Regions from separate parts of the Alteromonas sp. H02 genome, predicted to be linked through region 2. Evidence: predicted binding sites of a transcription regulator. Region 2 holds the regulator's gene; the other holds the start of a gene.
What was found. The regulator FliA, encoded in region 2, starts transcription of late flagellar genes. The targets are predictions, from matches to a motif close to CTAAAGNTNNNNNNNNNNNNGCCGATA.
Positions count from the first base shown of each region.

Region 1: a site for FliA is predicted at 3,878-3,904, ahead of AC566Q_RS08705 (flagellar protein MotY). Genes of this name have one in related genera too.

Region 1 is NZ_CM185021.1:1,899,679-1,906,482, forward strand. It holds gene AC566Q_RS08685 (TonB-dependent receptor plug domain-containing protein) at 1-1,917, shown strand, start outside; gene AC566Q_RS08690 ((2Fe-2S)-binding protein) at 1,940-2,134, opposite strand; gene AC566Q_RS08695 (peroxiredoxin) at 2,392-2,997, shown strand; gene rnt (ribonuclease T) at 3,104-3,745, opposite strand; gene AC566Q_RS08705 (flagellar protein MotY) at 3,999-4,832, shown strand; gene glpQ (glycerophosphodiester phosphodiesterase) at 4,891-5,892, opposite strand; gene gloA (lactoylglutathione lyase) at 5,899-6,282, opposite strand; gene AC566Q_RS08720 (hypothetical protein) at 6,530-6,691, shown strand; gene AC566Q_RS08725 (RNA polymerase sigma factor) at 6,688-6,804, shown strand, end outside.
Region 2 is NZ_CM185021.1:3,554,084-3,560,887, reverse strand. It holds gene flhA (flagellar biosynthesis protein FlhA) at 1-1,767, shown strand, start outside; gene flhF (flagellar biosynthesis GTPase FlhF) at 1,801-3,156, shown strand; gene AC566Q_RS16495 (MinD/ParA family protein) at 3,153-4,013, shown strand; gene AC566Q_RS16490 (RNA polymerase sigma factor FliA) at 4,015-4,743, shown strand; gene cheY (chemotaxis response regulator CheY) at 4,788-5,171, shown strand; gene AC566Q_RS16480 (protein phosphatase CheZ) at 5,206-5,955, shown strand; gene AC566Q_RS16475 (chemotaxis protein CheA) at 5,968-6,804, shown strand, end outside.

The DNA.
Region 1 (6,804 bases), 1.7 Mb from region 2:
CCTACCGACCGCAGTGTTCAGCGCGAGGATGCCCAGGCACTGCTTGATGCCGGCAATAAAGTTATCGCGATACCCGCGCAAAAGTGGGGCAGTGCAGCCATGGATCGAGATGTTAAGCTAGCGGCAAATCTAGTTGTGCCTGTTTCCCGCCAGCATGAAGTATACGCTTTTGCGCTGGGCACCAGTCGGGATATGGAAGGGGAGTTTTATTTCCGCAATCCGCAGCGTCGGCAGGGCGTATTCGTCGCTGGTGCGAGCCAGCCTGGTGAACTGCTAATTGCCGACCTGGACGGCTTAGGTGAAGGCATTGAATGCCCAACCATTCTGTTAACGGGTGATAATGTACTGGCTAGTGCTACATACCAACAAATTGCCGATGAACAAAGTGCGGTGGGGCGTAACTGTTTTGCGTTTAACGAATGGTTTCCAGGCGGGTTTACGCCGCGCTTTGGTGGCCGGGTGAAAGATGGCACATTTTACGCCGGCAGTCGCGGTGAGTTTGGTGATGCCTGGCTGTACGATGTAAGTGTAGGAGCAGGCTATTCTGGTATTCGTTATTACATTAATAACACGGTTAACCCCTCGCTTGGGCCTGATTCGCCCACCACATTTCGGCCCGGAGGGGCTGCGCAAATTGAGCGTAATGCCAGTATCGGGCTCCTCAAAAGTCTGCCTACCGGCTTCTATGAGCCATTTACCCTGGCGTTGGGACTGGAATGGCGTAGCGAGCGTTACCGGCAAATTGCTGGCGAACAGGCTTCCTACGAGGTAGGACGTTTTGCGCAAAATCGCCAGGGGGTGAGCGCCGGGTTTTCGGTGGGCGCTAACGGCTTTCCGGGCTATCGACCAGAAACATCCGGTGAGTGGCAGCGAGAAACACGGGCTGTTTATGTAGATTTAACCATGCCTTTAAGTGATACCTGGTTCACTACGGCGGCGTTCAGAGCGGAAGACTTTTCTGATTTTGGTACTCACGTAGATGGTAAGCTAAGCCTTCGCTGGCAGGCCACTGAAACCCTTGCGTATCGTTCTTCGGTAAGTACCGGGTTTAAGGCACCTACTGTCGGGCAGAGCAATATCATTAATATCAGTACTAAATTTGGTCTTAATGGACTGGAAGATCAGATCACTTTACCACCTACCAACAGTGTGGCGGTAAAGCTGGGAGCCCGCGAATTAACGCCGGAAGAATCGGTTAATTTTAGTGTGGGCCTGATGGCCAGTCTGTCGCCTGCTGCGCAACTTACACTGGATTTCTATCAGATCTATTTAGCGGATCGTATCAGCACAACGTCGGCCATAGAACTGGATGAACAAACCGTCGGGCTATTACTTGAACAGGGGTTTGAAGAGGCTGAAACGTATCGCAGCGCGAAGTTTTTCACCAATGATTTTGATACCCGCACCCGGGGGCTGGACTTGGTGTTTAACTGGCAGTTCGACTGGCAGGGCTGGCAGCATCAGTTATTAGCCACGTTAAACTGGACTGATACCCAGGTGATCCGTGTGACCGCTCAGGATTACGAGCAGCGGGACGGCGCCGTAAATCTCACAACCCAGCGGATCAGAATGCTCGAGGACAACCTGCCAGCTTACCGGGCTAACATCAGCCTGACGCAATCATTCGGTGCGCACCAGTTAGCCTGGCAAGTTCATTATTTTGGTGCCTTTTATGAAGATCATCTCGACGCTTCGGCCGGCTACGATATCGAAGCGCCAGGGCGTTTCACTATGGATGCGCGATGGTCCTATAAACTTGCAGAAGACTGGAAGTTAACGATGGGGATCAATAATGTCTTTAATACCCAGCCTGAATTAAATCCACATCGCTTTGTTGCCGGAGCGAAATACCCGTCGACGAGTCCGGGGGGATTTGATGGGCGTTATGGGTTTATTGCGTTTATAGGGGGTTGGTAAAAATGTGGGACAAAAAAGGACGTTAGCCAACGTCCTTAAATAAACTTTCGTTAATGATTGTCGAGTCGATGACCTGTTGGGCCATTTGTATGCATTTGCCACATTGCGAGCCCAATTGCAGCTGTTCACGCAGATCACGTATATTGCCAACGCCACTGTCGGTTACCGCTTTGCGTATCGCGGTATCTGTTACACCGTAACACATGCAGACATACATAAAACATAAACTCCAATAACAATATGCAAATGATAATAATTGTTATTTGAGGTTATTGCAAATATTTTGTGCAGATTTATGATGGTTCGGTCACATATTGAGGAAATATACAGGCCATCTGGTCTGATGAGTTTAAAAAAGTCTGTAACGTCAATTGTATTTTCATTTATTGCACTCACTATATCAGGCAGCAGCAGATACTGATGTGATATAGATCACAACTACTGCCATTCACATAATGAAAATGGAGAATAGATATGAGCGTACTTGTTGGACGTCCAGCCCCGGATTTTACTGCAGCAGCCGTGTTAGGCAGTGGTGAAATTGTTGACAGCTTTACCCTGAGCGAAGCCATTAAAGGCAAAAAAGCAGTTGTCTTTTTCTATCCACTGGACTTTACCTTTGTATGTCCGTCAGAACTGATTGCTTTTGATAAGCGTTACGAAGAATTCACTAAGCGTGGCGTTGAGGTTATCGGTGTATCAATCGATTCTCAGTTCTCGCACAACGCATGGCGTAACACCCCTGTAAATGAAGGCGGTATCGGGCCGGTTAAATACACGCTGGTTGCTGACACCAAGCACGAAATTTGTCAGGCCTATGACGTTGAGCATCCGGAAGCAGGTGTTGCGTTCCGTGGTTCTTTCCTGATCGACAAAGAAGGTCAGGTACGCCATCAGGTAGTTAACGATCTGCCTTTAGGTCGTAATATCGATGAAATGTTACGTATGGTTGATGCGCTGGATTTCCACGAAGAGCACGGTGAAGTTTGCCCGGCTGGCTGGACTGAAGGTAAAGCGGGTATGGACGCAAGCCCTGCAGGTGTTGCTAAGTATCTGTCTGAGAAGTCAGAAGAACTTTAATCACGATTTAATTAACGAAAAGAGGCACTCCGGTGCCTCTTTTTTTTGCTTTGATTTTTTAGCTCAGACGATCCCTGACTTACGGCTATAGTGCTAATTACTAAACTTAGTTTTCGTCTGGTGCGGGTAATGGCCAGCCGCCCAGACTGGCATAGCGATTAAGGATATAGCAGAACAATTCGGCAGTTCTTTCGGCATCGTAAAGGGCGGAATGGGCTTCGTTCTGATCAAAGCTGATGCCGGCGGCCTGACAGGCCTTTACCAATACGGTTTGCCCTAAAGCAAGCCCGGCGAGTGTGGTGGTGTCAAATGAAACAAATGGGTGGAATGGCGTACGTTTAATATTGCAACGTGCAATCGCCGCATTCACAAAACCCTGATCGAACGTGGCATTATGCGCCACTATTACGCTGCGCTGGCAGTCCGCGGCTTTCTGCAGCTTGCGAATATGTTTGCATAAACCTTTCATCGCTTCATCTTCACTGATTGCGCCACGTAAAGCGCAGTCAGGATCGATGCCATTAAAATCGAGTGCAGCTTGTTCCAGGTTTGCCCCCTCAAACGGTGTAATGTGCGCATGAAAGGTTTCGGCTGGCGCTAACATGCCATTGCTGTCCATGCTCAGAGTCACGGCGGCAATTTCTAATAAGGCATCGGTGGTGGCGTTAAAGCCCGCAGTCTCGACATCAATGATAACCGGAAAGTAGCCTCTGAAGCGTTGTGACAAAGGGGGAATTGTTTGTGACATATCACTCTATATCTGGTGGTTGAATAGTAAACCTGACGGTAATGGCGGATGGACCCAGTGTTCGGATAATCAAACAAAGTTCTCATCAGGGGCGGAATTATGTCAATATTAGCGCTGACTATCTACCCGGTGCTAAACTTTTATTGTTCGTTGACGATAAGATAGAGACGAAGGTTAACAGGTTTATCGATTGCTGAGGCTATACATGTTGAAATCGGTTTCGCTTATTTCATTTTCCATTGGATTTTTGGGGATGGCTGCTACGCCTGTGCAGGCATCGCTGCGTCAGTACCATTCAACGGTAGAAAGCTCACAGTGGCAACTTAGTGAGCAAACCCGGCTAAGCTGCACTCTCAGTCATGCATTACCCGGATACGGTGAAGCCCAGTTTACCAGTGAAGCGTCCAAGCAGCTCAATATGGAGTTTGTGCTGGATATGAATCTGCTGCCTAAGAAATTTGGCACGGCCGCAGTTTATGCGGTGCCCCCGAAGTGGATGCCCGGCGTCAGGGCCCGGCAAATTGCCGATATGACCTTGCGCACCCAGTACGATGGTGACTTGCCCGAAGATACCGCCTGGACCATGCTTAGCGAGCTGGAAAAAGGGTTTTGGCCAACCATTTATTATCAGGACTGGTACAACCCGAATGATAAGGTTGCCGTAGGCCTTAACGCCAGTAACTTTGCGCCGGTGTATCAGGAGTTTGTCAGCTGTGTGGCCAATTTACTGCCATACAGTTTTGACGACATCAGCTACACAGTGCTGAGCTATGAGAAAAACTCTACCGAGTTGTCCAAATATTCCAAACGACGCCTGCAAATGATAGGCGACTATTTGCGTGAGGATAACGAACTGGAACTGGTGCTGCTTGATGGCTATACCGATAGCTACGGCGGCTCCTGGAATAACCAGCAGCTATCGGTAAAACGCGCTAACGAAGTAAAAAATTTCCTTACCGACTTAGGCGTAGGTGAGGATCGCATCGAAATAACCGGGCATGGTGAGAAACGGCATATTGCGCCCAATACCACCAGTCAGTCGCGGGCAACGAACCGCAGGGTAGTGGTCAGGATGGCAAAATCCTGAATCTGTTGAAGCATAAAAAAACCGCGATAACTTTCGCGGCTTTTTTACAGGGTCGTGGTTACTGGCTTTGTAAAAAGCGCTTTACCGGCGGAACCTGGTCGGTAAACAGCCCGTCAAACTGCCATTTTTTTATGATCAGCATCAGTAACTGATCTGCACTTATCCCTGGCGGTAAAGCATCTGTACGATAAGTATAGGGATGAATTAACAGGCCTTGTTGTTTTGCGGTTTCGATCCAGGGGGTTAACTCAGTCGTGGGTTTGCCACCCTCATACCGGGTGACATGACCAAGCCATGGTCCAATACCCTGAACATAACGGGATAACTCTTCGATACCTTCCTGTGTTTTTAATTTATCATAGTTTGTTGGGGTTTCGTTCCAGCTGTTCTCTGCCAACAGCTGTATTAGTTTTACCTCGGCCCCAAGTTCCTCTCTCAGACGTTTAATTTCAGCAAAATCAAAGCACTGAATGTAGATGTTGGCGCTGACATCATCGAGATGATGTTCACGTAATACCTCAAGCACCGCTTTACTGATATCTACGCCCTGTTCCCGATGCCAGGCAGGCGATTTGATTTCAGCGTACAAACCCACGGATCCACCGGTAGTAGCATTAAGAGAAAGGATTGTGCTGATATGTTCCTCAAACGTTGCAACAGAAAACGGACCGTTGCCCTGATAACGATTTGAGTAGACCTGTTTACCCTTTGCATCGGTGCGTTCGTGGACGTTTAGTGACCTGAGTTCAGACAGGGTAAAGTCCAGCGCATAATAACGCCCGTCCTCGCGGTGTCGGATGGGGAAAACCGTTTCTACATTGGTAACCCTTTCCAGATGAATATCATGTAACACCACCAGGTGGCCATCGCCTGTCATCACCAGATCCTGCTCAATGTAGTCTGGTTGCTGGGCGTAAGCCATGGCCGTGGACGCCAGCGTATGCTCAGGCAGGTAACCCGACGCGCCGCGGTGAGCAATGATATCGAACGCCATGGATTGAAATGACACCAGAGCGGTCAGTGACAGGATTCGCAGTGTTTTTACAGAGACGTTTAACACAAAAGGTTACTCAGGTTGAATTAATTCAATGGCATAACCGTCAGGATCGCGAACAAAGGCAATCACGGTTTTACCGCCTTTTACCGGCCCCGGTTTGCGATAAACATCCGCACCTTTTGCTTCCAGCTGTTCGCAAAAGGCATAGATATCCTCGACGGCAAAGGCAACGTGACCATAGGCATTGCCCAGGTCGTACTCGTTATCTCCCCAGTTGTAAGTTAATTCCAGGACTGCTTGCTCCGACTCATCGGCATAACCTACAAATGCCAGGGTATATTCGTATTCGGTATTCTCGCTTTTACGCAGTAACTTCATGCCCATGGTATCAACATAAAACGCCAGGGAAGTATCCAGGTCTTTAACCCGTAACATGGTGTGTAACATTCGCATAAAAAGCTCCTTAATCAGGCAATATAATTCAGCTGTTTTTCAACAGTATGACAGTGACAAAGTTTATTGTGGCACTGTAATTAATCTGCCTGGCAGATTAAAGTAAATTGTGACCAGCGGGCTAAATAGCTGGTTTGAAAGCCTGACTAAGTAAAAAGCGCGTTTCGACATTATTTTTAATTATCTGTCACACTTTTGGTGGAAGCGGTTTCTTTAATAAACACGGTTAAATAAGGAAGATACTCTGATGAAGAAATCGCTGAGAAGGTTATGTAACAACACCCGTACCCGCTCGTTTGGTGTAATTGTGGCTATTGTGGTGGCGATTTGGTCTGCCAATAGCAATGCTGCAGGCGGCGAATCGTTGCATAGTGGGTACAATGAACAACAGCATGGAGCAAAAGAATGACTGCACAAAGCGTGATTTCAAGTGACGATGTGATTGCCGCGCAGCGCGGCGATGAATCGGCATTTAACCGGCTGGTGGCGGCCAGCCGTAATACCATAGCCAGCATTGCACTG
Region 2 (6,804 bases):
GCATTTGGTGAAGTGGTGATTGGCGGCAACTACGCTGTGGGTGTGGTTGTCTTTGCTATCTTGCTGATTATTAACTTTAAAGTAGTTACCGCTGGTGCCGGACGTATTTCCGAAGTAGGGGCTCGTTTTACCCTCGACGCCATGCCGGGTAAACAAATGGCTATCGATGCCGACCTCAACGCTGGCTATATCGATCAGGACGAGGCTCGCCGTCGTCGCGAAGATATCACCGCTGAAGCCGACTTTTACGGTTCTATGGACGGTGCGTCAAAATTTGTAAAGGGCGATGCCATCGCCGGCCTGTTCATTATGCTTATTAATATCGTCGGCGGCCTGTTTATCGGTATGATTCAGCATGATCTGTCTTTCGGCAATGCGCTGGAGGTCTACACCATCCTGACCATCGGTGACGGTCTGGTGGCACAGATTCCTTCATTACTGCTGTCAGTGGCCACCGCCATTATTGTGACGCGTGAAAATGAAAGCCAGGAAATGGGCAGCGAGATTACCACCCAGTTGGGTAACAAAAAGGCGCTGTATATTTCTTCCGGGATCCTGTTTGTTATGGGTATTGTCCCCGGTATGCCTCATCTGGCCTTCCTCGGCTTTTCGGCGCTGGCCGGCGGCTATGCGTACTATCAAAGCTATGCTGAAAAACGCAAGGCTGAGCAACCAGCCCCTCCGGTAGTCAGCGATAACCCTGAAGACAATGTACCGGCAGAGATTAAAGAACTGGGCTGGGATGACGTTCAGCACGTGGATACCATTGGTCTGGAAGTCGGCTACCGTTTAATTCCGCTGGTGGATAAAACCCAGGGCGGCGAATTACTGACGCGGATTAAAGGGGTGCGTAAGAAACTGTCCCAGGAACTGGGCTTTTTAATCCCGCCGGTGCACATCCGCGATAATCTCGATCTCGATCCTAACGCTTACAACATTTCCATGCTCGGTGTGACCATTGGCGATGCCGAAGTCAGCCATGACGAAGAGCTGGCGATTAATCCTGGCCAGGTTTTTGGCAAGCTGGAGGGACGGGCTACCCGTGATCCAGCCTTCGGCCTGGATGCGGTGTGGATTAAGCCAGCGCAGCGTGAGCATGCGCAAACCCTGGGTTATACCGTGGTTGATGCGGCGACTGTGATTGCAACCCATCTGAGCCAGTTATTAACCAACAATGCTTATCAACTGCTGGGCTTTGAAGAAGTGCAGCAACTAATGGATATGCTGGCCAAACATAATCCAAAACTGGTTGAAGGGCTTATCCCGGATCTGTTGTCGCTGGCAACCGTGGTAAAAGTCCTGCAAACCTTGTTGTACGAGGGCGTGCCTATTCGTGACATGCGTACTATCGTACAGACGCTGACTGAGTATGCCCCGAAGAGTCAGGATCCTGACGTATTGGTCTCCGCCGTTCGCATTGCCCTGAAACGCTTAATCGTGCAGGAAATTAACAGCGGTGGAGCAGAACTGCCGGTGATCACTTTGGCACCTGAATTAGAGCAGATGTTACATCAGTCATTACAGGCTGGCGGCGATGATGGTGCCGGTATCGAGCCGGGGCTGGCTGAGCGCCTGCAACAGTCGTTGCAACAGGCTGGTCAGCAGCAGGAACTGGCGGGTGAGCCAGCCGTATTATTAACATCGGGCATGTTACGCCCGGTATTGTCGAGATTCTTAAAGAATGCAGTGAGTGGCTTGCATGTATTGTCGTACCAGGAAATCCCGGATGATAAGCAGGTACGCATTGTTTCGTCCGTCGGTCAGTAATCTGACAGGCACCCTGATACCTAAGAGGTCATTATGAAAATTAGACGATTTTTTGGCAAAGACATGCGTGAAGCATTAAGCCAGGTAAAAAATGAACTGGGTAGTGATGCGGTGATCATGTCAAACCGCAAAGTGGCCGACGGCATCGAACTGGTAGCGGCCTACGATAAAGAGCCGGTCGCTAAATTATCGGTACCGCCTAAACCCAAAGCGCAGGTAGCTAAGCAAAGCGAAGGTGGTTTGCCGACCTTGAGTGAAATTATTGGTGATGATGGTCCGGATACCCTGCGTGCTCTGCTGGAGAAGCAGGCTGAGCAGAAGGCCGCCGTTGCCCAGCGCGTTGAAGCAGCCAATGCGGAAGCGGAAAAACGCGCGCCTGCTAAACCCGCTCCTGAGGTTGCCCCGGCTAAGCCGGAAACCCCGGTATTTGATGTCGAAAACGAAGAAACCGAGCTTAGCGGTGGTAGTAGCCTGGCCGATATTCGTGCTGAAATTGCCTCACTACGCAATGTCTTGCAGTTCCAGTTGGCTGATATACAACAACAGCAACACTCGCGGCTTAAACCGCAGCAGCGTTACCTGCTTCAGCAGCTTTGCGACATGGGCATCAGCCAGACGCTGGCAGCCCAGCTGGTAACTTATACCCCGGCCGAGTGCAACGAGCGTGAAGCCTGGTTGTATCTGCTAAAACTATTGTCCAATCGTCTGACCACTAACAACGATGATATTCTTACCCAACAGGGTGTGGTGGCGTTGGTCGGGCCAACCGGTACCGGCAAAACCACTACCATTGCCAAGCTGGCTGCCCGTTATGCACAAAAGTACGGTGCCGACCAGGTTGCTCTGATTACAATTGATACTTATCGCATTGCTGCCTATGAGCAGTTAGCTACCTACGGCAAAATAATTGGCTGCCCGGTTCGTAAAGCGCAGTCTGGTGAACAATTAGCCGATTTGCTGTTCCAGTTACGTAATAAACGCCTGGTACTGATTGATACCGCAGGCTTTAGTCAGCGCGATAGTCGCCTGATCAGTCAGTTGGCTACCTTCGGCCAGGTGAGCGGTCAGCAGGTAAAAAACTATTTAGTTGTGCAGGGTAACACGCAACAGGCTACACTTAAGCACATAATAAATGCCTATAAGAGTATTGATTTGCAAGGATGTATCATCACTAAGCTGGATGAGTGCTATAGTTTAGGTGAGGTGATCAGTAATGTAATTGAAGCGCAGTTGCCAGTCAGTTATGTTGCCGATGGCCAACAGGTGCCTGAGGATATTCATGTTGCTAATGCAAAATCTATAATCTCTTTAGCAGCAAAGCTTTATAAAAAGTATGGTTTGAATCATACTAATAGCAGTTCCGATGTAAACACAGCACAGGCAGTATGATTGAAGACCAGGCGAGTAGCTTACGAAAGATGAATCAATCACGATTAATCAAGGTAATAGCCGTAACTGGCGGAAAGGGCGGAGTAGGGAAAACCAACGTTACTCTGAACACCGCTATTGCAATGGCAAAACAGGGCAAAAAGGTCATGGTTCTGGATGCAGACCTTGGCCTGGCCAACGTAGACGTGATGCTGGGATTACGCGTAGAGAAGAATCTGTCTCATGTGTTGTCCGGCGAATGCACGCTTGACGAAGTACTGGTAACCGGTCCGCATGGGATCAAAATTGCCCCGGCGACCTCCGGTACCCAGTCGATGACCGAGCTGTCGCCCACTCAGCATGCGGGGCTCATTCGTGCATTCAGTGAACTGCGTTCGCAAATCGACGTGCTTATTGTCGATACGGCCGCGGGTATTTCTGACATGGTGCTGAGCTTTTCAAGAGCATCCCAGGACATTCTGGTAGTGGTATGTGACGAACCCACCTCACTCACTGATGCCTACGCACTTATCAAGATCCTTAACCGCGATCACGGCATTTTCCGTTTTAAGATAGTGGCTAACATGGTCAGGGACGTGCGTGAGGGGCAGGAGTTGTTCAGTAAGTTGTCGAAAGTTACCGGTCGCTTCCTCGACGTGGCGTTGGAATTAGTGGCAACTATCCCCTTTGATGAAAATATTCGCCGGGCGGTTCGTAAACAAACCGCCATTGTTGATGCATTCCCATCATCTCCGGCATCGGTCGCCATTGGTCAACTGGCTACAAAAGCACTGACCTGGCCTATCCCGGCGCAGCCTGGCGGACACCTTGAGTTCTTCGTCGAGCAATTGATCGCGTCGAAGGTGGCAGGGAGATAGCGTGAATAGCAAAGCTGCAGCGTACAAACAACAAACCGATAAAGCGCAGCTGGTTGAGCGACATGCTTCTTTAGTTAAACGTATTGCTCACCATTTAATGGCGCGGCTGCCAGCCAGTGTAATTGTTGATGACCTGATCCAGGCCGGTATGATTGGCCTGCTTGAGGCGGCGAAAAACTTTGATGGCAGTAAAGGAGCCAGTTTCGAAACGTTTGCCGGAATTCGCATCCGTGGTGCCATGCTGGACGAAATTCGCAAGGGTGACTGGACACCCCGGTCGGTCCATAAGAACGGCCGGGCCATTTCTGATGCGATCTCCCAGGTAGAGCGTGAAACCGGGCGGGATGCACGGGATGTTGACATTGCTGCTAAACTCAATGTGTCGCTGCCCGAATACCACCAGATGTTATCAGAGGTCAATGCCGGCAAACTGGTTGGTATTGAAGACTTAGGCGTGTCTGAAGACGTGATAGCGACGGATGAGTCGCGGGGCACGGATTCACCGCTGGAAGATTTAATGCAAGGTTCATTTCAAAAAGCGCTGGCGCATGCTATTACTACATTACCAGAACGTGAAGCGATCGTACTATCCTTGTATTATGACGAAGAATTAAACCTGCGGGAAATCGGCGAGGTTCTCGAGGTAAGTGAATCACGGGTCAGTCAAATTCACAGCCAGGCGATGTTAAAACTTAAAGCGCGCATGCGGTCCTGGCAGACTGGTGAGTAACATTAACTATACTAACAATATGACTATCCTCACTGGAGGCAATTTTGGATAAGAATATGAAAATTCTCGTGGTAGATGATTTTTCTACGATGAGACGTATTATCAAAAACTTACTCAAAGATCTCGGCTTTTCCAATATTCAGGAGGCCGATGATGGAAGTACTGCGCTGCCAATGCTGCAGCAGGGCGACTTTGACTTTGTAGTAACCGACTGGAACATGCCTGGCATGCAGGGGATCGACCTGCTGCGCGCGATTCGTGCTGACGATAGCCTGAAGCATCTACCGGTACTGATGGTGACTGCCGAGGCGAAAAAGGAACAAATCGTAGCAGCCGCCCAGGCGGGTGTTAATGGCTACGTAGTTAAACCGTTCACTGCCGCTACACTAAAAGAAAAACTAGAAAAGATTTTTGAACGTTTAGGTTAATCCAGTAACGTGTTTAACCGCCGAGGACAACTGGATGACTGAAAATAAGAAAGTCCCCATTACGCTGGATGAAGCGAAGCAGTTGGTTACCTTTCTGGAAGAAGGTGATACCGATTCTGCTAATGCCCTGCTTGACGCTGTCACCATGAAAGAGTCTGTCGAATTATTCGCTGAGGTGGGTAAGCTTACCCGTCAGCTGCACGACTCATTAAATAATTTTCAATTGGATGAACGGATTGCCGGTTTGGCAAACGAAGATATCCCGGATGCGCAAACCCGATTAACCTACGTTATTGAAGAAACCGAAAAAGCGGCTAATACTACAATGGATGCTGTTGAACAGAGCATGTCGATTGTGGAAACCATGAAAGGGCAATTAGACAGTCTGATGCCTGAGTGGAAAAAATTAATGAACCGCGAAATCGAACTCGACGAATTTAAATCCATGTGTCTTGACCTGGATAAACATCTTGAGTCTTCGTTGACAGATGCCGATAAGATGATGGGGCTACTCACCGAAGTGCTGATGGCGCAAGGGTATCAGGACTTAACCGGTCAGGTTATCCGGCGCGTAATAGAGCTGGTTAAAGAAGTAGAAGACAGTCTGGTCCACATGCTTACTGTGTTCGGCGGAGCAGAAGTGACAAAAGCTGCCAAAACATCGCAGCCGAAGGTCGAAAAAGCAATTGTTGCTGAAGGGCCAATTATTGATGCCGAATCGCGCGACGATGTGGTGTCTGGCCAGGATGATGTGGATGACCTTTTATCCAGCCTGGGTTTTTAGGGGAGCGGATACATGTCTTTTGATGTCGATGAAGATATATTGCAGGATTTTCTGGTTGAAGCCGGAGAAATTCTTGAGCAACTCCAGGAGCAGTTAGTCGAGCTGGAGAACAATCCAGAGGATAAGGACCTTCTCAATGCTATATTCCGGGGCTATCACACGGTAAAAGGTGGTGCCGGATTTTTGTCACTGACCGAACTGGTCGAGATTTGCCACGGTGCGGAAAACGTTTTTGACGTTATGCGCAATGGCCAGCGTTCTCTTACGCCGGAGCTCATGGATACTATCCTGCAAGCCACCGACGTTGTGGTCGAGATGTTTGAAAAGGTCAAAATGCGCGAGCCGCTGGAACCGGCTGACGCGGCGCTGGTTGAAACACTGCATAAACTCAGTAATCCCGAAACACCCGGAGAAAATATCTTTGGCGACACTCAGGAAGAAGCGCCCGTTGCCGAACCCGAACCTGTTGTAGAAGAAGAAACGTTCGAACTGGAAGAAGATACCGCTGCTACAGAAGACCCAGCAGAGCTGATTGAAGACATCACAGAAGATGAGTTTGAAGCGTTGCTGGATGAACTGCATGGCACCGGTGGAGCACCGGGCGCATCGGCCACTAAAGCGCCAGCTCCGGCTCCTACACCAACACCTGCGCCTACAGCCAGCAGTGGCGGTGAGGAAGACATTACCGACGATGAGTTTGAAGCGCTGCTCGATGAGTTACACGGTAAGGGCCAGTTTGGCGGCGAAGCTGCTGCACCTGCTACCCCGCCACCGGCCAGTCCGGCTCCGGCCGCAGAGTCGGCAGGCGATGAAGAAATCTCTGATGACGAATTTGAAGCCTTACTCGAT